Regions from separate parts of the Psychrobacillus sp. FSL K6-1464 genome, predicted to be linked through region 1. Evidence: riboswitches for the same ligand, from Rfam matches in the RefSeq annotation. Region 1 holds a riboswitch; each other region holds the start of a gene.
What was found. A riboswitch is a leader RNA that binds a small molecule or an ion and turns the genes downstream of it on or off. The one in region 1 is predicted to bind thiamine pyrophosphate.
Positions count from the first base shown of each region.

Region 2: it holds a riboswitch for thiamine pyrophosphate, as region 1 does, so the genes downstream of both, MKX39_RS01125 (YkoF family thiamine/hydroxymethylpyrimidine-binding protein) here and MKX39_RS09070 (3-oxoacyl-ACP reductase) in region 1, are expected to answer to the same signal.
Region 3: it holds a riboswitch for thiamine pyrophosphate, as region 1 does, so the genes downstream of both, thiT (energy-coupled thiamine transporter ThiT) here and MKX39_RS09070 (3-oxoacyl-ACP reductase) in region 1, are expected to answer to the same signal.

Region 1 is NZ_JBBOOP010000001.1:1,844,196-1,852,576, reverse strand. Features, by position in the region: gene MKX39_RS09115 (ABC transporter ATP-binding protein) at 1-158, shown strand, start outside; gene MKX39_RS09110 (ABC transporter ATP-binding protein) at 158-1,942, shown strand; gene MKX39_RS09105 (SDR family oxidoreductase) at 2,081-2,728, shown strand; gene MKX39_RS09100 (hypothetical protein) at 2,725-2,970, opposite strand; gene MKX39_RS09095 (cysteine hydrolase family protein) at 3,079-3,516, shown strand; gene MKX39_RS09090 (amidase family protein) at 3,856-5,322, shown strand; gene MKX39_RS09085 (YjdJ family protein) at 5,530-6,009, shown strand; gene MKX39_RS09080 (hypothetical protein) at 6,111-6,491, opposite strand; gene MKX39_RS09075 (hypothetical protein) at 6,769-7,143, opposite strand; TPP riboswitch at 7,356-7,456, shown strand; gene MKX39_RS09070 (3-oxoacyl-ACP reductase) at 7,603-8,355, shown strand.
Region 2 is NZ_JBBOOP010000001.1:210,366-218,746, forward strand. Features, by position in the region: gene MKX39_RS01095 (pyridoxamine 5'-phosphate oxidase family protein) at 65-553, opposite strand; gene MKX39_RS01100 (VOC family protein) at 710-1,081, opposite strand; gene MKX39_RS01105 (DUF1697 domain-containing protein) at 1,168-1,671, opposite strand; gene MKX39_RS01110 (energy-coupling factor transporter transmembrane component T family protein) at 1,714-2,448, opposite strand; gene MKX39_RS01115 (ABC transporter ATP-binding protein) at 2,450-3,826, opposite strand; gene MKX39_RS01120 (ECF transporter S component) at 3,813-4,394, opposite strand; gene MKX39_RS01125 (YkoF family thiamine/hydroxymethylpyrimidine-binding protein) at 4,396-4,977, opposite strand; TPP riboswitch at 5,058-5,164, opposite strand; gene MKX39_RS01130 (2-hydroxyacid dehydrogenase) at 5,386-6,345, shown strand; gene MKX39_RS01135 (LysR family transcriptional regulator) at 6,490-7,380, shown strand; gene MKX39_RS01140 (ABC transporter substrate-binding protein) at 7,629-8,381, shown strand, end outside.
Region 3 is NZ_JBBOOP010000001.1:2,909,014-2,917,394, forward strand. Features, by position in the region: gene MKX39_RS14815 (M3 family oligoendopeptidase) at 1-1,118, opposite strand, end outside; gene MKX39_RS14820 (tryptophan-rich sensory protein) at 1,276-2,004, shown strand; gene map (type I methionyl aminopeptidase) at 2,295-3,044, opposite strand; gene thiT (energy-coupled thiamine transporter ThiT) at 3,092-3,673, opposite strand; TPP riboswitch at 3,739-3,830, opposite strand; gene MKX39_RS14835 (M20 family metallopeptidase) at 3,935-5,020, shown strand; gene MKX39_RS14840 (DUF4870 domain-containing protein) at 5,052-5,384, shown strand; gene MKX39_RS14845 (SGNH/GDSL hydrolase family protein) at 5,699-6,559, opposite strand; gene MKX39_RS14850 (aminopeptidase) at 6,581-7,810, opposite strand; gene MKX39_RS14855 (DEAD/DEAH box helicase) at 7,813-8,381, opposite strand, start outside.

The sequences.
Region 1 (8,381 bases):
GTGCAATTCAACACGCACATCAGATCATTGTGATGAATGATGGGACAATTGTAGAAAAAGGATCGCATGAAGAGTTAATGGAACTGCAAGGAATCTATTATGAAATGTACCAACTACAGCAGTTAGAGTCATTAGTGGAACAGGGGGGTGAAGCATAATGAATGACAAACAACCACAGCTAACAGGTAAAGACCAGTGGGTGGTTTTCAAACGTTTGCTGGGCTACTTGAAACCACATAAAAAAGTAATAGCCATCGCATTACTATTACTAATACTAACCGTGACAGGTGATATTCTTGGGCCTTATTTGATCAAGACGTATATGGATGACTTTTTAACCCCTAGATATTTCCCAACTGGACCCCTCGTAGGCCTTGCACTTGGATATATTTTTATACAAGTTGGGAACGTAATTGTCAGCTATTTTCAGCTACTAACTTTCCAAAAGCTAGCGCTGAAAATTATTCAGCAGATGCGAATTGATGTATTTTCAAAAGTTCACAAATTAGGAATGCGCTATTTTGACAAAACACCAGCGGGTAGTATTGTATCCCGCGTTACTAATGATACTGAAGCTATTAAGGATATGTTCGTTAGTGTGTTGGTTGGATTTGTACAAAGTGGTTTTTTAGTAATTGGTGTATATATCGCCATGTTTATATTAAATGTGAAACTAGCACTAGTTACGACGATTCTATTGCCAATATTAGCTATAATTATCCTAACTTATCGAAAATATAGTTCGGTAGTTTATCAAGATCTTAGAGAACGATTAAGCCAGTTAAATGCCAAGCTAGCTGAGTCCTTACAAGGAATGACGATGATTCAAGCATTTAGACAGGAAGATCGTCTACAGGATGAATTTAACGAAATCAATGATTCACACTGGAAAGCTGGTAGACGAAATATTAAACTGGATAGCTTATTACTTCGTCCAGCCATTGATTTGGTCTATGCCTTAGCGATTATTATGGTACTTAGCTACTTCGGGATTACCTCTATGAGTAATATCGTAGAAGTCGGTGTTATATATGCTTTTGTTACCTATATCGATCGGTTCTTCGAGCCAATCAATCAAGTAATGCAGCGGCTTTCTATTTTTCAACAGGCAATTGTCGCAGCATCCAGGGTTTTCAAGTTATTGGATGAGACAGACTTAGCACCTAAACAACAAAACGTAGAAACGGCGAAAATCGAACAAGGGAAAATTGAATTCCAAAATATTACTTTTTCCTATGATGGAAAAACAGATGTGCTAAAGGATATTTCGTTTACGGCTGAACCTGGTCAAACTGTTGCTTTAGTCGGACATACCGGTAGTGGGAAAAGTTCGATTATTAACTTGCTGATGCGTTTTTATGAATTCGAGCAGGGTGATATTAAAATAGATGGACAATCTGTGAAAGACTTCAAATCAGCAGAGATGCGTGATAAGGTTGGGCTCGTTCTGCAGGATCCATTCCTGTTTTATGGGGATATCGAAAGTAATATTCGCCTTCATGCATCCGATATGACGGATTCGGCAGTACAAGAAGCGGCGGAGTTTGTACAGGCAAATAATTTTATAGAGAAACTACCGAATGCTTATAAACAAAAAGTAACGGAACGAGGCTCTACTTTTTCAAGCGGACAAAGACAACTCGTAGCATTTGCTCGTACGATAGCTACTAATCCTAAGATTTTAGTGCTAGATGAAGCAACTGCGAACATTGATACAGAAACGGAAGTTGCAATTCAAAGTAGTTTAGAAAAAATGAGAAAAGGACGGACGACTATTGCGATTGCCCATCGTTTAAGTACTATACAGGATGCAGAACTAATTCTTGTACTGCATCATGGGGAAATAGTTGAACGAGGGACTCATCAGGAGCTCCTAAACCAAAAAGGTTTGTATCATAAGATGTATCTACTACAAAATAATGTAGTGGAGGATATCGCCTGATTCTTACCCAACATAAACCAGCTAGAGTAATAACTCTTGGCTGGTTTATTTCTTGTTTGGGAAAAAGCTGATTAATTGTAATGACTTTTAACTTGTGAAAGGATAGAGGGAGAACAATATAGAAGGGAGACGTTTCTAATGAACGTAATAGTTATTGGAGCAAACGGACAAATTGGGCAACATGTAGTAAATGAATTGCATCAAAGTAACACTCATACGGTGACCGCAGTGGTCCGAAAAAAAGAGCAAGCGGAAAAGCTTATGGATCGCAATATCCAAGCAATAGTAGCGGACTTAGAAGGCTCTGTGGAAGATCTTGAAAAAGTAATTACTGGAGCAGATGCCATCATCTTTACTGCAGGTTCGGGTGGACATACAGGACCAGATAAAACATTATTAATCGATTTAGATGGTGCAGTAAAAACGATGGAGGCTGCTAAACAAGCAGGAGTGGAGCGTTATATTATGGTAAGTGCATATGATGCTGATAAACGTCAAAATTGGAACGAAGGAATGCGTCCTTATTATGTAGCGAAACACTATGCTGACCGAATGCTCGAAGCGAGCGGTTTAAATTACACGATAGTTCGACCAGGTGGACTTGTGAATGAACCTGCAATTTGCAAAATTACGGTAGGGGCGGAAGCCAAGCCGAGCACCATTACTCGGGAAGACGTAGCACATACACTTATTGCAGCCTTAGAGAATAAACAAACATATCATCGTTCCTTTAATGTAGTAAACGGGGAACATTCAATTGTAACAGCATTGAATAATCTTAACTAAAATAGATAGCCTCTTGATATTTGAGAGGCTTTTTTTAACTTTTTCATCGATACCGACTTCTCTGGAAAGTGTAAAAGTATATTTCCTCCTGAGGACAAAACGACTTCAAATGATAATGTTGATTCGTTAATTGATAGAAACTCTTCATACAACCAGTCATCTATTTCACGATTGTAAATAGGTTTATCATTTTCATAATTCAAATGCTGAAATTGAAAGAAAGAGACATTGTTAAAACTCAATATCCAATCATCGTCACTTAAAACAGTGAAGTGTATGTTTGAGTGAAGGAGACTTTTATGTTCAATTTCTATTTTGATAAGTCTTTCTTATAGAACTAACGCCGCAGTATGAAAGCACTATTAGTAATTGATGTACAAAATGTAATTGTGGAATTTAAAGATTTTCAGCAAGAACTGAACAGTATTGAAAGTATTATTCAAGACTTTAAAGTAAATGAAGAACCTGTAATATTTATAAGAAATTTAGATGATGATGAAAAAAGCCCTTTCAATAAAAAATTACCAAGCTCAGAACTTCATCATTCTCTAAAGGAATATGCAGACATTGTAATTGAAAAGAAGACACCTAGTGCTTTCTTTCATACAGAACTTAGTGAAAAGTTAGAGCAACTGGGTGTAGAACATCTTTTTATAACAGGATTTAACACTGAGTTTTGTTGCCAGTTTACTGCAATAGCAGCCTATGACAGGGGCTATCAGGTCACTTTTATTGAAGATGCTACAGGTACTGTTAATGACGAAGCTACATATGAAATGAAAGGATAGGATATAAGGGATTTCGTAGGGACAGCTTTACATTGGTCTAAGGTTATTGAAGTATTGGATTTAGAGGAATATGTTGAAGCATATAAATCAAGCAGCGTTTAAATATTTGTTTACTTGAAGATTAAATTAAACAAATATAAATAAAATTTCACTACATCAGCTACTAGTAGCAATTTCCTTATTGCATTAACGGGTGCTTTAGTTGAAGATCATTGAGCTGCCTAGGCAGCTCTTTTTTCTATATCACCAGAAGAGGATGTTTAGTTAAAAAAGGGATATTTGAATTAATATAGAATAATTACTTATGAATAAAAAATGGAGCAATAAAGGGGCATTAAATTGGAAATAAGGTTTAATAACTTTTTTAGAGAAGAATTAACAATTAATGAAATTCAAGTAGCTATGGAAAATGAAGAGATAACTTCTAAAGAGTTAGTTATGTATTATCTTTACAGAATTGCAAAGTATGACCAAGATGGACCTAAAATAAATTCTATTCTTGAAATAAATCCTGACGCAATCTTCATTGCGGAAGCATTAGATTATGAAAGAAAAACAACTGGTGTTAGAGGTCCATTGCACGGTATTCCCGTTGTTCTGAAAGACAGTATTGAAACAAATGATTCAATGCATACCAGTGCAGGAACACTTGCATTAGAGAATCATATTAGTAGTCATGATGCATTCATTGTTGAAAAGCTCCGTAACTCAGGTGCAGTACTCTTAGGAAAGGCTAATATGACAGAACTAGCTAATGGGATGTCAAATACAATGTGGGCAGGCTATAGTTCCAGAGGTGGGCAAGTATTAAATCCATATGGCGATGCTAATCTTTTTGTTGGTGGATCCAGTTCAGGTTCAGCTGTGGCAGTTGCTGCAAATTTTACAGTATTAGCTGTTGGCACTGAAACAGATGCTTCTATTCTAAGTCCAGCGGTTACAAATGCTGTGGTAGGTATAAAACCTACGGTTGGATTGATAAGCCGAACAGGTATAATTCCTTTCACATATTCTCAAGATACGGCTGGTCCAATGGCAAGAACCGTTATGGACGCTTCTATTTTATTGGGAGCTTTAGTTGGTGTTGATAATCTTGATGCCGCTACCCATAAAAACATAGGAAGGCTTCAACGGGATTATTCAACTTTTTTGGATTCTACGGGCTTAAGGGGAGCGAAAATTGGTGTATTCAAAGGTGCTTCTAAAGCGTTTTATGGATCTGAAGAATATGATGCGGGATTATTTGAGGGTGCCATACAGACCTTAAATCAAGAAGGTGCTATGGTCACTGAAGATATCGAGATTCCTTCTTTTCATAGAGAGTGGAAAAGGGTGGTACTAGTATCAGAGTTGAAACATAGCCTAGAAAATTATCTTTCCAAACTCCCTTCGCATTTACCTGTACATTCTATAACCGATCTGATTCAGTTTAACAAGAGTAATGCAGATAGGGCATTGAAATACGGACAGAATAAGTTGGAGGAAATTGTGGGATTACCTAATACGTTAAGAAATCCTGAATATTTGAATGCAAAACTTGATGATTTATATTTTTCTCAGTCTGGGATTGATTTTGCTTTGAAAAAGTATGACCTTGATGCAATTCTTTTCCCTTCATATATAGGGTCGACAATCTTTGCTAAAGCTGGATATCCATCTATTGCTCTACCTGCTGGATACAAGGAAAGTGGAAGACCTTTTGGTATAACTTTTGCTGGTACTGCTTTTAGTGAAGGTATATTAATCAAACTTGCTTATGCCTTTGAACAAGCCACAAAACATCGGAAAAGACCCAAATTAATATGAAAAAGAAAGATGTACTTCATTCCTCATGAACAGTTAAATCAACCTAGAAAACAATTGATTCAAATATATCTAAAAATCCTTCTTCAACTAACGAGGTGCTTTAGCAAAATAAAACTAACGAGAAACAGTCTGATTTGTTATGCAACTAATGCAGAAAGTAATGTAAGGCGTCTTGGTAATAAATGGAGGTTACTAGGAGGACGAAAAATGTTTAAGTATGTGTTGCAATTTATCGTTGGAATCTTTACTTTAGTGGTATCAACATTTATAGCTTGGTATGAAGGAAGTACAATAACCAATAATTCTTTGGAATGGGGGTATTCAACACCATTTACTAAATTATTTAACATTGAGATTACGAATGGTCGTGATATTAATCAACTTGATTATTTTGTTTATGCAGCTAAATTTCACCCACTATTTCCCGCTATTATGATAGTTAGTGCATTCTATATTTTGAGTGTAGTTGGTTATCTTCTTATAAAAAGTAAGTCTAAATGGACTACAGGATTTTGGGGATTATTAAGTTGTATTATGTTATTACTTAGTGGTTTTATTTTTAATTCACCAACCATTGGCGGAAGGATTTTATTCTGGATTGCTTTAGTAAGTGGACTAATTAGTATAGCTGTTGCAATGTTCGTGGGCTTAAGAAATTTCAAGAACAAGGAGACCGTTGAATTATAACAATGTGAAGAGTTTCACTTAAACTAACGGGTGCTTTAGCTCAATAAGAAAAAAGCTTTACTCCTTGTTGAAGTAAAGCAACCGTATATTGAGTAATCCGTTTATTTAAGTTCTAATACGACTTTTTCCGTTTTACCATCCCAAGAAAATTCCGCCACAATAACTTCATCTTCCGCTACCCTTACTTCATGTTGAATGTTCCCTTCTTCGAGCCTGCCCTTTCCTTTAAAACTCGCATCCGTAACTTTTTGCTCGCTCTTAGCTATGCTAGTGGAAACTATGTAATCAAATGTTTCCGGAGGATCCCCTTCACCGATATAGTCAATAATGTAGCTGGCTGTTTGTGATTTCCCATCATCCACTGCTTTATATTTTACTAACCAATGGTCACTTTCTCCTTCAAAGTGCAACGTGCTAACACCAATTACAGCACAACCAGCGAGTAGCATGAACAAGAATCCCATCGCAATCTTCTTCACCATTTTCCACACCTCCGTTCATTTAAATTTATACTGAATATAAGTAATTACCTGCTGTAAATTCTTTATTGTAATCAAATATTCACCTACTTTGTATTGCCATCTTTAACACTTCTTTTACAAAATGGCTATTTACTTAAATACGTTTGAAAATAAAATGAGTTCCAATTTCAATAAAATTTACATTTAATAATTTATTTTTTCTTTTTGACTAGTCGAGATCCTCTCTACAATTCATTTTAAGTTATCCATTTATTATTAGTCTTTTTCTCCATTAGAATTATATAAAAAACCACCTAATAGAGGCCCAGGATATCAATAGAAAAATGCTCGATATAGCGAAGAAATACGAAATAAACTGTCTACTTTCTTGATTTTGCAGTTTTTTATAAGCTTTATAAGAAATTTCCCCCATAGCGCACCTTAAACCATTTTCATTTGGTTCTACACTAATTAGTAATCCTTCACTGTTTTCTAAATTTACCCTTGTAATTAGTGGTATCTCTTCTCTGAAACTTTTCATTGTAAAATCTGATATCCCAACATTTTTCTCATCAATAAAATCCAAACTTACTGGTTTATATATAGAGTTATTAATTATCTTATCGCTGATCAAAAAAGCTTGTTGTTCGATTATATTAGTTGAAATACACATAGTTTCACCTCATTATTATATTCAAATCATGTTCCAAAGGTACTTAAATACATAAAATAGAGAAAGCTTCATAAGTAATTTTATATATGCTATACAGATTCAAGCCCAGTTATTGTGAGAAAAATGGCTTGATTATTTTAGCGATGCCTTAACACCTAACAAACAAGACTTGACATAAAATTCTAAAAACTATACATTGAGAGTAACTTAAATATAATCACTAGGGGTGTTATTTAACTGAGATGAGTATTTACTCAAACCCTTTGAACCTGAACTAGTTAATACTAGCGGAGGAAAGTGTAGATTCTAATACATAATAGCAGGCTGATGATGCCTAATTTTTACTATGCAATTATTTGTATTTGCGCAACTTTCCTAAAGGAAGGTTGCGTTTTTTTATTATATCTATCACTTTATCATTTAAGTTTCAGCAAAACTAACAGCATGGGAGTGGTTATGATGAACAGAACAGTATTGGTAACGGGCAGTAGTAGAGGTTTGGGATCAGCTATTGTAAAAGAATTGGCACAACAAGGATTTAAAGTGGTTATTAACTACTATAAAAGTAAAGATGCCGCTGAAAAGCTTGTTTCTATACTAGGTAAAGATAATGCAATTGCAATTTGTGCAGATGTCACAAATCGGGCAGAAGTCGATGCCTTGGTAAAGAAAGCAACCGAATATTTTGGTCAATTAGATGTTGTAGTCAACAATGCATTGGTAGGTTTCAAATTTGATCCAAACAAACAGAAATCCTTTACAGAACTTACTTGGGAGGATTATCAAAAACAACTAGACGGCACTTTAAAAGCCGCATTTAATGTAGTCCAAAGCGTTATACCTCAATTTATTGAACGACGAAATGGAAGTATTATAAGCATTGGTACCAATTTGTATCAAAACCCTGTTGTTCCTTATCATGAATATACAACAGCAAAGGCTGGACTAATTGGTTTTACGCGAAATATCGCCGCTGAACTGGGACAATTCGGCATAAGAGCAAATGTAGTTTCAGGTGGATTATTAAAAACGACTGATGCCAGTTCTGTTACAACTCCTGAAGTATTCGATTTAATTGCTCAATCAACGCCTTTGAAGAAAGTAACTAGTCCCGAAGATGTAGCCAATATGGTCGCTTATTTATCTTCAGAAAATGCTGATGGTATTACAGGTCAGAATTTAACAGTAGATGGCGGTTTGACAATGAACTAGTAACTTAATTTACAATAGATAGTCTT
Region 2 (8,381 bases), 1.6 Mb from region 1:
TACGTTCAATAAAGCAATTGCTATTTTTCGTGAGATAGACTGTTAACATAGTGGCCTAGAAGTTTTAAAGTTTTAAAGTTTCATTTGTACTCTTACCAGGTTCAACAGGCTCTTCTTTGCCTACTACTTTTTTCATGAAATTATATGCAGACTTGATCATTGATCCTGTCTCCCAATATTCGGCTGTTTCAGATTTTACTTTAATCAGTATCAGTCGAGGGTCCGTATAATCCATATCAAACATCACTTCATAGGCTTTATTCCAAAACTCTTTTTTCTTATTAAGGTCATCGACAATTTCAGCTGTTCCACTAATCGACGCATACGATTTTTCCGAAATGATAACGTTGACGTCATCATTTGTTTTGATTTCTTCATATTTATCGGTATCCGTACGTGTTAAAAACCATAAATCACCGTCAAATTCTACCTCTTGTAATTGCATCGGACGTGCTACTAAGCGGTTTTCCGGACTGTGTGTTACAAGCATCGCGACCTTGGCACTTTTGATAATTGATTTTAGTGCATCTAAAGTTTCTGGTGTATTTGTCATGAGAAATTCCTCCTTAATAATATATAGATAAAATCCCCTTATTTCGCAACAATAAACTTATTCTGAGCTTTTTTATAAAGATGGTTATTTGACTTTATAAATGAATTACAAATAGCCCATATTTCATTATGAAATATGGGCTATTATTATATTAAATCAAGAAATCCACTCTAATATTTCGATACGATTGCCAAATGGATCGTGTATATATATCCGATTGGCTCCGGGTAAGTCGACATCGACTATAAAATTCACATCACATTCAGCTAAATGTGCTTTTAAAGCATCTAAATTTTTTACTTGAAAAGCAGGGTGAGCTTTTTTAGCTGGTGCAAATGGCTCTTCAATACCGATATGGATTTGATAAGAGCCGAAACCAAACCAAACGCCACCCCGTTTTTTTAGAAGTGCAGGTTTTTCTACTTCCGTAAAACCTAAAATTTCCCTGTAAAATTTTCTTGCGATAGATTCAGAATCCTTTGGAGCTGCTAATTGAACGTGATCGATTGATTGAAATACAAATGACATCGTTAATCCCTCCTTATACTTTCATTGTATGGGAAAGATAGTTATAAGAATAATTTATAAAATTCATCATTATACATAAAGAATACTTATGACATTTTTGCAATTATTTTGTTAACCGTATTTTTATTGCGAGCTGTGGAGGGAATCCCGAGTTTACGCTCAAAAAAAGCATTCGTAAACTTTGTTTGATGATAGGTTTTAGAAAGACTAATAATCACGTTTCGGTTTTTCCAAACAACAAATTCATCATCTATTAAACCTACAAGCATTTCTTGTTGCTCCTCCGAAATTTCCTGTGTTAAAAACATCACATACACTTGGTCTTTGTAAAAGATAGGATGCTGCTGAATCTCTTCCAACTCTTCTTTTGAACGGATTGTTACAGGTATTTCAAATCCATAAGATTCTAGAAGAGCTACCTCTAAAGAGGGGCCATCAATAACAGACTGTTCCACTATTACGTTTCCAGTCTGAATATAGGTTTGTACATTTTCATAACTCATCTCTTCAAAAAGAGATTTTAAGGATTTCATATCTACCTTATTTTTAGCACCGAGATTGATCCCTCGTAGCAATATTACTGATGGCATCCAACAACACTCCCAACTGTTTTAAGAAATTCTACTTCTATTTTAACCAAGCCAGAAGGAGTTCGTACAGCTTAAAACTAATACAAATAAAAATAGTACTCCTAAAAAAGCATCTACTTTATCAACTAAGATCTCATGAAAGAAACCACCTCTCCGTTCTCCTGTAAAGCCCCTTGCTTCCATGGCAAATGCTGATCGCTCGGCTTTACGGACAGCACCCGCAAGCAAGGGAATAAGGACTAGGCGAGTATCCAACAAACGCTGTAAGGCATTTTTTTTCTGAACAATTCCTCTCAACCGTTGTGCCTGCTGAATTTGTATAAATTCGTCTTTTATAACTGGTAAAAACTGAAAGCCTACTAAAATGCCATAAGCTATTTTAGGGGATAGTTTTAATTGTTGCATTAAACTTAATATGAACGTAACGGGATTAGTTGTTAAAGCAAACAATAGAGACAAACTTGAAAAAGCTAAAACACGGAAGCTCAAAGAAAGTGCATGGTGTAGCTGGAGTTCTGTCACATGAACAGACCCGATTGACCAAATGATAGGACCGACCGTTTCCTTAGCAAATACAAGTGTCGTCCAAAAATAACCAAAAGACATTATAAAAAATGGAATCATAAAGAATAGCCACTTCTTCCAATCAGTTTGACTGAACAATATTTGCATTAAAAGTACACCAGCCCAAAATAGAAGGGGGGTCACTGGATCAAAGAAAAAAGCCATCGTGAACATGCACACAGTGATTAAAACAAACTTCACGGAAGGATTCATTCTATGCAAAAGACTTCTCACATTGCATCAGTCCTTTCGGTGGGAGTAAATGATGCTCCAGTAATAACTTTTCGTTCTCCCAAACGGCTAACGCAGGAAACTTCCCAGTTAAACTACCATCCTCCATCAATATAATAGAATCTGCTAGACAATAGGCGAACTCCATATCGTGCGTAACGATTAAAAATGTAGTGCCATCATGAGCACGCTCATCTATTAGTTGATATAGCTCTGATAATGCGGCAGCATCCTGACCTGAGGTAGGTTCATCCATTAAAATTACTTCTCTCCCATCACAAAGCATTGCGGCAATGGCTACCCTTCGTTTTTGACCATGACTAATAGAAAAAGGATGTGAAGCAGCAATGTCCATTAGTTTTAATCGCTGCAACATGTTATCCACACCATATCCACCGCCATATGCCACTTCATCTTGAACAGTCTTAGTAAGAAACAAAAACTCAGGTGATTGCGGAACATAGCCTAAGAACGTCGGTTCTACTAATCCATTTCTAGGAATCAAATGACATAAGGCCTTTAATAAAGTTGATTTACCACTACCGTTAGGTCCAGCAAGAATGGTAATTTCTCCGCGCTGTAAAGAAAATGAGGCGGGCTTCAAAAAAGTTTTTGTCTCTATTTCTGTTGCTTGAATGGAAATATCTGGTTTTATAGAAGTCATTCTTTTAGGAAGTATGGATGGTTCATCGCTTTCGCTCAAAGGAATGATCCTGTCAAAAAAATCTCCCCATAAGTCCAAGCGATGTTCAATTGCAACAATTGTCATTTGCCGATTTTGCTGTAGCTGATCCAACCATTCTATATATCTTTTAGCTGTATAAGGGTCCAAATGAGCGATTGGTTCGTCTAACAGCAAAATCTCGGGCTCCATAATAAGTGCACATGCAGTAGCGATTTGTTGCTTCTGCCCACCTGAAAGCTGTTGAATAATAGAATATCGAAAGTCAGTTAAATTTGTGAGAGCAAGTACCTCTCTTATTCGATTCTCCATCTCTTCACGTTTCACCTGCAAATTTTCTAGCGTAAAAGCAAGCTCCTCTTCCACTGTTTGCATACAAAATTGCGCATCTGGATCCTGAAAAACGGTAGCAATTCGATGATTTATTTCCCCGGCAATGAATGTCCGACTATCCTTCCCAAATAGCTCAATATTGCCCGTTAAAATACCATCGCAATTATCGGGATATAATCGATTGCACAAGTAAAGTAGTGTCGTTTTTCCACAGCCGCTAGGACCAGTTAACACAACCCTGGAACCTTTTTGTACTGCAAATGAAAAGTCAGTCAAAGTCCATTTTTCCTCATCTGGATATCGAAAGCTGACCTTCTCAAACGAAATGACGTCATGCACGAGCATCACCTTTTTTCGGTCGTGAAATAGCGTATCCTCGAAGAGAGCCTGTTGCTAGTAAGCCATCGGCAACCGCTTTACCTCCAACACCAGCAAGGAGAGCTCCACTCAATATGCGAATGCCAAGCATCAGCGCAACATAACCAGTACTGAATACCGTAAAGCCACCTAACAAATACCCGTAGGCAAAACTAAATACCGAAGATCCCACACCCGCTAGGATTAGAATCCAAATATCAAAGCGTTTGTATCTAGTTGCAGCAAATACTGCTTCTGCCCCTAAGCCCTGAATAACACCTGATAGAATTAGTCGGGGTCCAACGGCATTTCCTAACAACACCTCAATGGCAGCGGCGATTGTTTCTGAAATAACTGCAGCACCTGGCTTTCGAATAATATACATACTAATAATAGACACGATAAACCAAATCCCAAAAATCCATTCATATGCAATCGGACCTATAAATCCAGCCCAAATATTACCGACATGCAAGAACAATAAATACACAATGCCAAATACAACGGCAAGTAAAGACATTAACACGATTTCTTTTAGCTTCCATGATTTCAGCATGTTAACGACCTCCATGAGAGGGGCTGTTAATACTCATAGAAACGGTCATAACCAAATGCTTATGCTCATCTGAGCGGGCATTCGTGAATGCTTCTTCATAAAACGCAAACACATCATGAATATCTCCATGAATACCACTCGCATAATGCATGGAATCATTAAACACACCTTGTGCTTTAGCACGATCCACTTCACGGTAAATAATGTCCATATAACTCGGGTTATTCATCGGGTATAGAGCAAATTGAGAAGATACATATTGTTTTGTTATATCTGTGTTGGCAATTATATCGCCTTTGTCTAGATAGACATCTCCTGCAGAATCACCGGGGCAACCAGCGGAAAAAGTACCGGACAGTGCAATATGTTCTCCTGTTTTAGCAGCATGCAATGTAATTGCTTTTGCCACATTAAATACATGTACTTGTTTGCCACGAATAACCGTCGACACATCATCTGTGTGCATCCACACATTCGTCGCATCCGTCTCCTTCAAAGCACCTTTAATCACTTTGATAAAATCATTTGTCATCGGATGTAACGAAAAACGAAATCCGATAATTGGGCTCAATCCACACTCCATTTAAAAAACCTCCCTGTATTTTTTCATAAAAAAAGACCACATCCGTGAAGATGCAGCCACTTATCCAATACAAAAATATTAGGGAAGTCACCGCACTTCCTCACGCAGGTATTATCCTGATCGAGTTTTAAGGGATCGGAGCAAAATGCTCGCATCTCAGCCAAAGTGGGCACCCCTAGTGCGCAAAACGGTATGTAGTTTTTAATATGCCCAAAGTATAACGTAGCTATTTGAAGTTGTAAATATGTTTGCAAAATTTCCTACTTTCGTCCATGCTTTATCTAACCCGATTGTTTGAGGGCTGGGTGAATCATAATGGATATTTGGAGAAACACCGGAATGTTGGGGATAATCACCCGAAAGCACCAGAGAAACACAAGAATCCATAACTCGAGGGAGGATAAAGTTTTGAAGAAAATATACATAACTCGTAAACTACCCGAAGAAATCATTGAGCCTTTAAGAAAAAAGTTTGATGTACAAATGTGGCATAGCGAAACTATTGGAATGACAAATGAAGAAATAATAACAAATGCTAAAGACGCGTACGCTCTATGGACGATGTTATCCGATAATATCGATCGTACACTAATTGAAAGCCTTCCAAATTTAAAAGTAATTAGTAATTTTGCAGTGGGCTATAACAATATAGACATAGAGGCAGCAAAAGACCGTAGTATTGTCGTAACAAATACTCCGGGAGTATTAACAGAGACAACAGCAGACTTAGCATTTGCTTTACTATTAGCAACTGCTCGAAGAATAACAGAAGTAGAACAAGAAATTCGTTCGGGTAACTGGGATTCCTGGTCACCAATGCAATATACAGGAATGGACGTTTTCGGTGCAACACTCGGTATTGTAGGAATGGGACGTATAGGGGAAGCGGTTGCTAGACGTGCGAAAGGCTTTGATATGAATGTGTTATATCATAATCGCTCTAGAAAACTAGATGCAGAAGAAACGTACGGCTTTACTTACGCGGAATTAGACGAATTACTTAAGCAATCTGATTTTGTCATTCTATTAACTCCACTTACACCTGAAACAAAGGGACTTATAGGGGAACGTGAACTTAATATGATGAAAGAAACTGCAGCAATTATTAATGTCGCACGAGGTGGCATAGTAGATGAACAAGCTCTTTATGAAGCACTGGCGTCGAAAAAGATATGGGCTGCAGGACTAGATGTATTTGAGCAAGAGCCTGTACCGGTGGATCATCCTCTACTAACTTTACCTAATGTAACGGTGTCTCCCCATATCGGTAGTGCCAGTATCCGCACTCGCCAAGCGATGATGCAAATGAATGCAAAAGATATAGAAGCAGTTTTAGAAAATAGAGAACCTCAAAATAGAATTCTCTAATACTTAAGTAGTGGTCCTCATATGCAGGGCCACTCTTTTTGTTACTTGAAATGATGATCGACATCAGTAAGTGCAAATGATAAACTATAATGAAAACGATTATCATTATCAGTAGTGATATTCATATAAAAGGGAGTCAGTTGCATGCTAGATAAAATGCAAATGTTTATCGTTCTAGCTGAATGTCGTTCATTTACAGAGACGGCTCGTAGAATGTTTTGTTCTCAACCAACAATTAGTCATCAAATTCAACAGCTAGAAGAAAAATATAAGACCATATTAATTCAACGTAAAAATAGACAAATTGAATTAACAGAGCAAGGGGAAGTTTTTTTACAATATGCTAGGAAAATATTATTACTAGATAAGCAAATGGAACAAGAATTGCACCAAGTAAATTCTCCACTTTCCGTACACATAAGTCATTACATAGCTGAAAAATATTTTGCGACTATTTTACCTCTCCATATAGATGAATTTGAACAGCAATCATTCTCCATTAAAAGCAATTGTTATGAAAGCCTTAAGGAAAAGTTACTTCTTGAGAAAACAAATTTTGCAATTATGCCAATCTATGAGAATGACTCAGAATTTCAACAAGCATATAAAGTGGACTTATTATTTGAAGAGGAATTATTTTTAATAATGCATTGCAGTCATCCGCTGGCAGGAAGAAAAGTGATTTACGCACGAGATTTAAAAAACCAAACTCTCTTACTACCAGAAAACTTGTATTTGCAACAACTAATCAAAGATAAAATCGATCAAAAGAATGCACAAGTCCAATATATGCAGATGACGAATTTTGAAATTATAAAACAAGCTGTCTTGTCTAGTATGGGTATTTCTTTTTTGCCCTTAAAAATAATAGAGCCTCTTTTAGGTCAGAACAAGATTATGGCGAAGTCGATTCATGGACTTTGTATTAAACGTCAAAATGCAATTGTATCTAATCCACAAAAAATGCTAACCCAAAGAGAGTTAAATTTCTGCAAATACGTCAAAAATCAATTTATACATATGGAAAGCCTTTGAGTGCCAATAGAATGAACTAACCCAAGCTTCTTATAGCTTGGGTTTTTCTATATTTTCAAATCTAGTTTGCAACTATTAATAAAATGAATAATACTATTTATTTATTTTATTGATAGCGCTTACTTCCATGGAGCTAGGTGAAAAGTCGATATGTGAATTATAAATGATATTGAGAATCATTATCGTTGGTGTTAAAGTACGAAGGCAGGAATAAAAAATCAATTATTTAATAAAAAGGAGAAAGCATAGTGTATAAAGGGATTAAAAAATTATGGGGCTTACCGCTTATACTATTAGTGTTTTTAGTAGCAGGTTGTTCATCGAATGAAGCTAAAGGACAAGCTGATGAAACAAATTTAGAAGGTGAAGGAGCAGTAACGGAACAAGTAGCAGAGTTAAAAGTGGGGATTCCATCAGATGTTGGTCCATTAAATATATATACCGGAAACGTCGACTGGTTAACTGATTTAGTATATGACAAATTATTTTCACCATCGCCATATGTAGATGAACCGATTCCATGGTTAGCAGAGTCTGCAGAGCAACTTGATGATACAACTTGGATTGTAAAGGTACGTGATGGTATAAAGTGGCATGACGGGGAAGACTTTACGGCAGAAGATGTCAAATTTACATATGAATACTTCCGCGATGGTTCAGCCAACCGCCATACACATCATGTTAGCGAAGTACCGAAAATTGATGAAATTGAAGTTGAAGAGGATGGAAAAACGGTTCGTTTTGAGTGCGCCTATGCTTGTCCATCACTAGCGAGTATTACCTTTGCCGATTTGCCGATTTTACCAGAGCACATTTGGAAAGATGTTGAAAATCCACGTCAATATAATAAGTTAGCTGTAGGAACAGGTCCTTTTGTTTTAAAAGAATATGAAGCAGACCAGTATTACAAATTTAAAGCGAATAATGAATACTTCATGGGTGAACCAACAGTTGCTTCCATAAATATGCCGATTATAAAGGATGCAACAGCTATGTTTAAC
Region 3 (8,381 bases), 1.1 Mb from region 1:
AAAATGCGTGATTCCTCTGATACAGGCATTCCTGTACAAAATCCTCCTGGACGCTTGTTTGGACGATCCTCTGCTTCAATCCAACCTTTTTCAAACGCATTTCTTGAAAATGACTCTAACTTTGGTCCAAATTCTTTAAAATGTTTTAATATAAACTCAGCACCTTGTTGATAATCCATTTTCTCTGTAGAAGTACTCACGGGTGCTTCTAAGTCGTACCAATGCATTTGTTTTTCGCCTAGCATTGCCGATTTTTTGTTTAAGTATTCTACGAATGGAGCTTTATTTTTAGAGATAGCTCCCCACATTGCATCTAGTGTTTGTTCACTCATACGATTAATATGAAGAGGCTCTTCTAAAACAGAATTCCATCCTCTTTTTTCATAAACTGCAAGGCGGAAGCCAGCAATATGATTCAATGTTTTTGCAAAGAACTCCTCTTTATCTGTCCAAGCAGCTTCAAGTGCTTCAAATGATTCTTTTCGAATCGTTGCATCTTCATGGGAGCTCAGATTATTAACCTGTCCAACTGACATTTCTTTTACTTCTCCATCTATTGTAAGTTTAATACGAATATCACCTACAAGTAAATCATAAAGTTGTCCCCATGAATGATAGCCATCTACCTCAAGTTTAGTAATTATGTCTTCCTCTTTTTCAGAAAGCATTCTTTTTGCTTCTTCTCTCCATTCATTCAACACAAATGCAAATGAAGAAAGCTCAGGTGTTTGAAGTAGATCTTCCCATACAGATTCCTCTGTTTTACTTAGCACTTGTTGAATTGTGAGCATTTGAGAAGAGAATCTAGCATAAAGTGACCCTATCTCACCTTCTAATAATGCTGCCTGCTTATCAGTTGTATCCTGTGCCATAAAGCAACCTATTACTGCTCCAGCTTCAGATAAATTTGTTGCGATATCTTTTAATTGTTCTATTGTTTGCTCAATAACGGAGACATCTGCTATAGATGTCGGTGAGTTAAAGTCTTGGAGTTTTGCGTCAAAACTGCTTAGCTTTCCTTTTACTTCATCCAAATGGCTTCTTAAAGATGGAGAGCTACTGCCCCCTTCAAAAAAGCGATCAAGATCCCATACAACCGAATAAGTTTGTTCAATCATCTAAATATTCCTCCTATATTGACAATTATATTAGATTTCTAGTATATCATGTTTTCCTCATACAGATTGTCCCAATTTCGTCACATAACATTCATAATTCTAATTTGTTGTTGGTATATATCAAAGGTATACTTATTAAATAGAAGGAGGCAGCTGAATGTTTAAAATAATCCTTTTAATATTATTTTTTATATCTACTGTAATCGTTAAATTACTATCTATTCTACTTCCCATAAATGGTCAAACCAGTGGCGAGATTTTCAATAGACTTCCCGTCTTTTTTACTCCAGCAAATTATGTGTTTTACATATGGATTGTTATTTTCATCTCATTAGCTTGGTGGATTTGGAATATGATGAAAGATTACAAGTCTTCTCATCCTATCCCTACTAGACGCGTTCTATTATACGGGGCATCATCTGTGTTATATATTTTGAATATATTCAGTTGGCATTACGAACTATTTGGTTATGCTTTTGGTATTCTCACTGTCTTACTAAGCTGCTTGTTTAAATTATATTTAACCTATCCTTTAGATGATATAAATCGAAAAAATCGGTTACCAATTTCCTTCCTTTTAGGATGGACATTTATCAGTTTCTTCATAAATCTATCTTATCTCCTCACGTTTTATGAATTCGGTGGATTTGGTATGACAAAATCACTTTGGGGTGTTATCTTCTTAACCATTGCGACAGCGATAGCTCTTCACTTCCGCTATCATTATTTTGATCGTCTTATGTCAGTTGTGTTTATCTGGACTTTCGTCGGGGTAGCAATCCAACACAACTTTAGTCAACTGCTCCTGACCTCAGCTTCTCTTTTCCTAAGCTGCGTCTTGGTCGTTGGGATAATTTTCCTTAAGAAAGGTTCCAGAACCCCTTAAGGTTTGGACAGACATTTTACAATATTAGAGGCTGTTTGTGGTAGTTGTCACAAACAGCCTCTCTTTTTTCGTTAAACATATTTATCTGTCTGTCTCCTACAACTTCAAGAAATAGTTAATGTATTTTTAAATAACTAGATCTAAATTTTTTCTAAGCGAGGAGGCTGAGGCAACGCCCATGGAAACCGCCCATCAGCCGAAAAATTACTATGAGCACTGACTTCGTAGTAGGTCATACTCATAAATTAAAAAACGCCTTCGAAAGAGTAAACTCTTGAAGGCGTTTTGTTTTAATCTAATTTAGTTAATAAAATTGGTGCACCTTTTGTGACAACAATTGTATGCTCAATCTGTGCTACTAAGGATTTATCAGGAGTGATAAATGTCCAACCATCACCTGATTCAACAATATGCTCTGCCTTCGCAGAAATAAATGGCTCAACTGCTAAAACCATTCCTTCTTTTAATATTGTTGGATCCCATGCATCATAATAATTCAATACATGTTGAGGAGCTTCATGAAGTGATTTCCCAATACCATGTCCAGTTAGGTTCATAATAACATGCAAGCCATTATCTTTGGCTTCTCTAGCTACTGCTTTACCAATTTGGTTCAATCGTGAACCTGCTTTAACTTTTAGCATTGCACGCTCAAATGCACTCTCAGCTACAGCACACAACTTCTCTTTCTCTTCATATCCTTCGCCTACGACAAAAGAAATTCCTGTGTCTGCAAAATAACCATCAAGTGATCCTGAAACGTCTATATTCACGATATCACCATCTTTTATAACACGAGCGCCTGGCATTCCATGAGCTACTTCCTCATTAACACTAATACAAGTATATCCCGGAAAATCGTATTCTCCCATTGGTCCAGAAATCGCGCCATGCTCTTTAAATAGCTTTCCGCCGATTTCATCTAACTCTTTCGTAGTCACACCAGGTTTAGTAGCAGCCTTCATTACATCTCGAATTTCTGCAACAATACGCCCTATTTTTTTTAATGCTACTAACTCTTCGTCAGTTTGTACAATCATCTTAACAAGATCCCTTCTTCACTAAATGTATTCTAATCATACCATATTTAGTGAAGATTCGGCAGTGTGAGGCGCGGAGCTTTAACAAATAATATGGAACAAATGAAAGCTGCTACTAAAAATACAGGAATCATATAAGTAGAATTATAGATCAACGAATACAAAATAACATTTTGCTCACCAGCAAATTCACCAAAGAATAGAATACCTGAAGTTACGTGTGCTAAATAACGAAGAAAAGCTGCGATGAACGTTCCCAAGACAACTGCTCTAACCATTTTCATTTTATCCTTTTGTTCAAATGCATGTAAAAACGCAGGTCTCAGAAAACCAGCAAAACCAGCTACCATAAATGCGATGAAATAATCTATTGCTACTTGTGCTATCACTATTTCAAATGATAAGGGAGCTGCGTAAAAACGGCCTGTAACGACTTGTAATACACCTATTAAAAATCCAGTTGTTAAACCTGCTACAATACCACGACGAAAAGCCATTAAAATAACAGGTACTAAAACGAATGTAACTGATCCACCTTGCGGCATTCCAAAGCCGATCATATCTAAAACATATCCTAAAGCTGCAAAAATAGCGATTTCCATTAATATTAATACTCGATTATTCTTCATGACAATCCCCTTTTTTTGACCACAAAAAAAACGACCCCCGGGATAGACCCAGACATCGCGCGATTGTCAGTTTCCATCCACATCCCTACGCAAGTATTAACTTACAGGTTCGAAGGGTACTATCTCAGCCGTATCAACGGCGCCCCTTGTGGTTTGAATTATTTAGTTCGAGTTCATTGTAGCTGAATAGATAAAGTATTGCAACCTTCTTTTGTTCTTTTGTTATACTTGTAAAAACTATACGCGTAAGGGGATGTTTACATGATTACATTATTAAAAGATTTAATACGTATCAAAAGTGACACATTGGAAGGCGCAAATAATGCTTTGTTATTTTGTGAGAATTGGCTAGAGGAACGAGGTATTACTACTACGATCTTAAAGCATGAGGAAAAACTGATGCTTGTGGCAGTAATAGGAGACGGTGATAAATGTATGATTTGGAATGGTCACGTAGATGTTGTTCCAGGAGAAACTTCACAATTTCAGCCTTATATTGAGGGAGATTATTTATATGGTCGTGGAACAGCTGATATGAAAGCGGGAGTTGCAGCGATGATGCAAGCCTTTTATGAGCTATCTAAACAACCTGAAAATCTTGCTCAAAAAATCCAACTACATATCGTAACCGATGAGGAAACAGACGGAGAGACATCCAAATTTTTGGTCGATCAAGGATATATCGGTGACTTTGTTATATGCGGAGAACCTACCCATCTACAAATTGGCTTACAGGCAAAAGGAATTATCCAGTTTGATGTAATACTTAAGGGCAAATCTAGTCATGGCAGTCGTCCTTGGGAAGGAATAAATGCAATTGAACAAGCGTTTCTTTTTGACCAACAGCTTCGCAAACTTTCTTTTTTAACAGCAAGCAATGAGTTCTATGATTATCCTTCCTTAAACTTGGCAAAAATACAAGCAGGAGAACGATATAACGTAGTGCCCGATGAGTGCATAGTAAGTTATGATCTTCGTTACGTACCCGGACAAGATATGCATAGTATTCTTTTAGACCTCCAAACGTTGACGGAAGAATTTCCCAATAGTGAAATACAAGTGCACACTACCGCTCCTGCAGTAACAACTGAAGCTATTAACCCATATATCGAACGTATTGCTCAGGTCACTTCACAGTTTATAGGAAAACCTGCTGTGTTATTTGGGCAGCATGGAGCAGCTGATGCTCGCTTTTATGCAGAAACTGGAGCAGGCGCTATTGAGTTTGGACCAAGTGGTGGGGATTGGCATGGTGAAAAAGAATATGTATCTATTTCCTCTACGGAAACTTATAAAAACATCTTAGTCTCCTTAGGTAAAAGTGAGAAAAATATCATAATTTCGTAGGATATATTAGAAAGAATAGAGGTGATATAAACTGGATAATCCAAGAATTTTATCAGCACTTTCCTATTTTAGTGTTTTGTTTGCCCCCTTTTTATTGCCCATCATCGTTTATTTTGTCTCACAGGATTCTGAGGTTAAATATCATGCAAAAAAATCCTTAATCTCTCATATCATACCTGTTGTTTTATTAGTAATTTTGTTCATTAGTATCTTTTCAAGTTTTATGCCTTTTACAACTGGATATAATGAACAGCCTACCCTTTGGATGGCAGTGGGACCTTTAATACTAATCGGTATATATATGCTTGTGTATGTTATAGTAATGGTTTGGAATATTGTTCAAGGCATTAAAGTATTAAGATAACGTTTATTTATAGGCTCTTAAGGGTACATAATTATTAATAACGAAAGCCAAGGAGCGATTATGATGAAAGTAAAAAACTTAGTTAAAACAGCAATTAAATTTGCACCAATTGTTTATCCCATTATCCGCAAAGTGTTAAAATCTAAAAAAACTACTCGCTAAAAAACTGTCCTCCTAAATAAGGGGACAGTTTTTTTAGTATAGGAGGTGCTTTTGCGCAGCACTCATCAGTAAACTTGCAACTTTCTACCCCTATTTAAGCAACTTCCCCCAAGCGTCAATACAGCTAAGCATTTGGAAAGGTAAGCAACATGCTATATTAGTGGCTTCAATTCTGTTAATGAGTAGTAGTTGTCCATTCCCTCTGCCTTAGCTACAGGAGATTTTCCTTCTTCTTTACTAGCATTCAGAATTTGTTCAAACGATAGTGGATTCGGTGCTGGCAACTCACTTTGGGTCACAAATATTCCCTTGTTGTACTGTGAAAAAAATGCATTTGCCATAATACGATAACCTTCCATCGTTGGATGGACATCTGCAGGATTTGGTAATAATGTCGTTGCATTAACTCCAAATGTCTCTTCTACTGACACATAAGTTGCTCCATTTGCCTCTGATTGTTTTTTTAATATAAGCTGCAAACGGTCTAACTCTTTTTTAATACCACTCTTTTGCGACTCTCTGACATGAGGATAAGCAAAATAATAACCCATGACATAAATTTTTGCTTTTGGTGTTAGTACTTGCACTTCTTTAATAATCTGCGCTATATTTTTTCGCGTATTATTTAAAGCAAAATCAGCTGAAATTTGTTGATATGCTACAGAACCACTCGTTGAATTCACTTGTACCATTTGTAGCAAATCATTTGCTCCTGCGGATATCGTAACTAACGTAGCCTTCTTCAGCAACTCTTTCGCTTCATCTGTCTGAATACTCTCAAGAACATCTGCTGTTGTATATCCTGGAAATGCTAATGCTTTTGAATAGAAAGCCAGCTGTCCTGTTGTAGTTAGTTTCTGAGCGATTAAGTCTGTATAACCAGTATCGATGGCACGATTTGGTGTTTGACCGGCTGCCAAAGAATCGCCAAGTGCTATATAGACTTCAGTTCCCTTTGCATCTACTGTGATAGAGCCAAATGAGATAAACAGAATGATTAAAGTACCAAGCATTTTTTTCAAACTACTCACTCCTTAAAAAGCCCATGCTCCTTTTTTGAATATAGGCTCCATTGATCCATCTGCTAATTCTCCCATAATATCCATGTCGCCACTACCAATCATAAAGTCTTCATGCACAATGGAGGTGTTAATACCCATAGCTTCTAATTCACTATGAGTTAAGCCACGAGCACCTTCCACACAGGTAGGGTATGCTTCTCCAATTGCAAAATGGTTGGAGGCATTTTCATCAAATAAGGTGTTAAAGAATAATACATTCGAAGCGGAAATAGGTGATTCATGTGGCACTAAAGCAATCTCGCCTAAATACTTTGCTCCCTCATCTGTTCCAATTAACTCTTGCAATAGTTTCTCACCAGTTGCAGCTTTAATAGAAGTAATCTTCCCATTTTCAAAAGTCAAAGTAAAATCATCTATTACATTTCCTTGATAAACAAATGGCTTTGTATTTTTCACGTAGCCATTTACACCTGTTTTAAGTGGTGCAGTATATACTTCTTCTGTTGGCATATTTGCTATAAATGGTGTGTTTTGACCATTTTTACTAGCTCCGGACATCCAAATATGTTCTTTTGGAAGTTCCACTTGAATATCTGTTCCTTCTGCTTTATAGTGTAGCTTTTTGAAATGCTTATTATTTAGTAGTGCCGCTCTACTTTCCAAGTTATCAATATGTTCTTTCCACTGTTGAACTGCTGTGCCTTCGCCGATGCGCACAACTTGGAATATTAACTCCCAAAGGGCTTGCATTTGTTCTTCAGGCTTCAGATCAGGGAAAACTTTGGCAGCCCATTTCTCTGAAGGCATTGCAACGATGGACCATGTAATTACATCATTCATCACAGCTTTTCGATAATTTTCTAACGCTTTCCCACTTGCCTTTTGAAAGCTTGAAATACGGTCAATCGAAACACCTTCTAGTAGATCTGGGTTATCCGCGTCAATCCATAATAATGCGCCTTTATTTTCGATTAACTCGTCGCGCTGCATAGCAGCCCACTTAGGAAATTCATGGAACGCTTCATCTGGAGCAAAATCATAAAATGCGCGTGCATTTACTTCATCTGTATAGTTGACATCTACTCTTTTTGCGCCAGCTTCATAAGCTTTTTTCACTATTAATCGTGTAAATTCAATTGTATCTGTCGTCGTATTTATAAGAAGTGGTTGGTTCGGCTGTATATTCAGGCCAACCTTCACTACTAATTCTGCATACTCTTCAAGCTTTTGTTGAAAATCCATCTTTATTTCCCCTTTTGACTAATAGTTTTAGATGTCCCCTCGATTAACTCTCCGCGATACCATACTTTTTGAATTGGCTTTTTAGGAAGCTCTTTTGTCCACTTTTTAAAAGTCTTTTCATCGGAATAAGTTAATAATGTCATTACCTCTCCATCAGCACCCGCACGACCTGTGCGTCCTGAACGATGTAAGTATTGTTCCACTGAATGTGGTACATCTACATGGATTACATGAGTAAGTCCAGATATATCTAATCCTCTTGCTGCCACATCTGTAGCAATTAGTAAACTTACTTTACCGCTTTTAAAATCATCTAATGCTTTCTTCCGTTCATCCTTTTTCATTTCAGAATGTAGGGATACAATCGGCGCATCTCTATAAGAAAGTTTTGCATCCTTCATTAATAGCTGATCTAAACTATTTACAAAAGCAAGGCCTCGCATACCTTTCAAGTAAGATATTCTACGCAGTAATTCAGTTTTATCACGAGGTTCTGTCTTCACGAAACTATGGATAACTTCCCCTTGCGAAGGAATATCTTCTGCTGCTACTTGAATACGCACAGGATTCT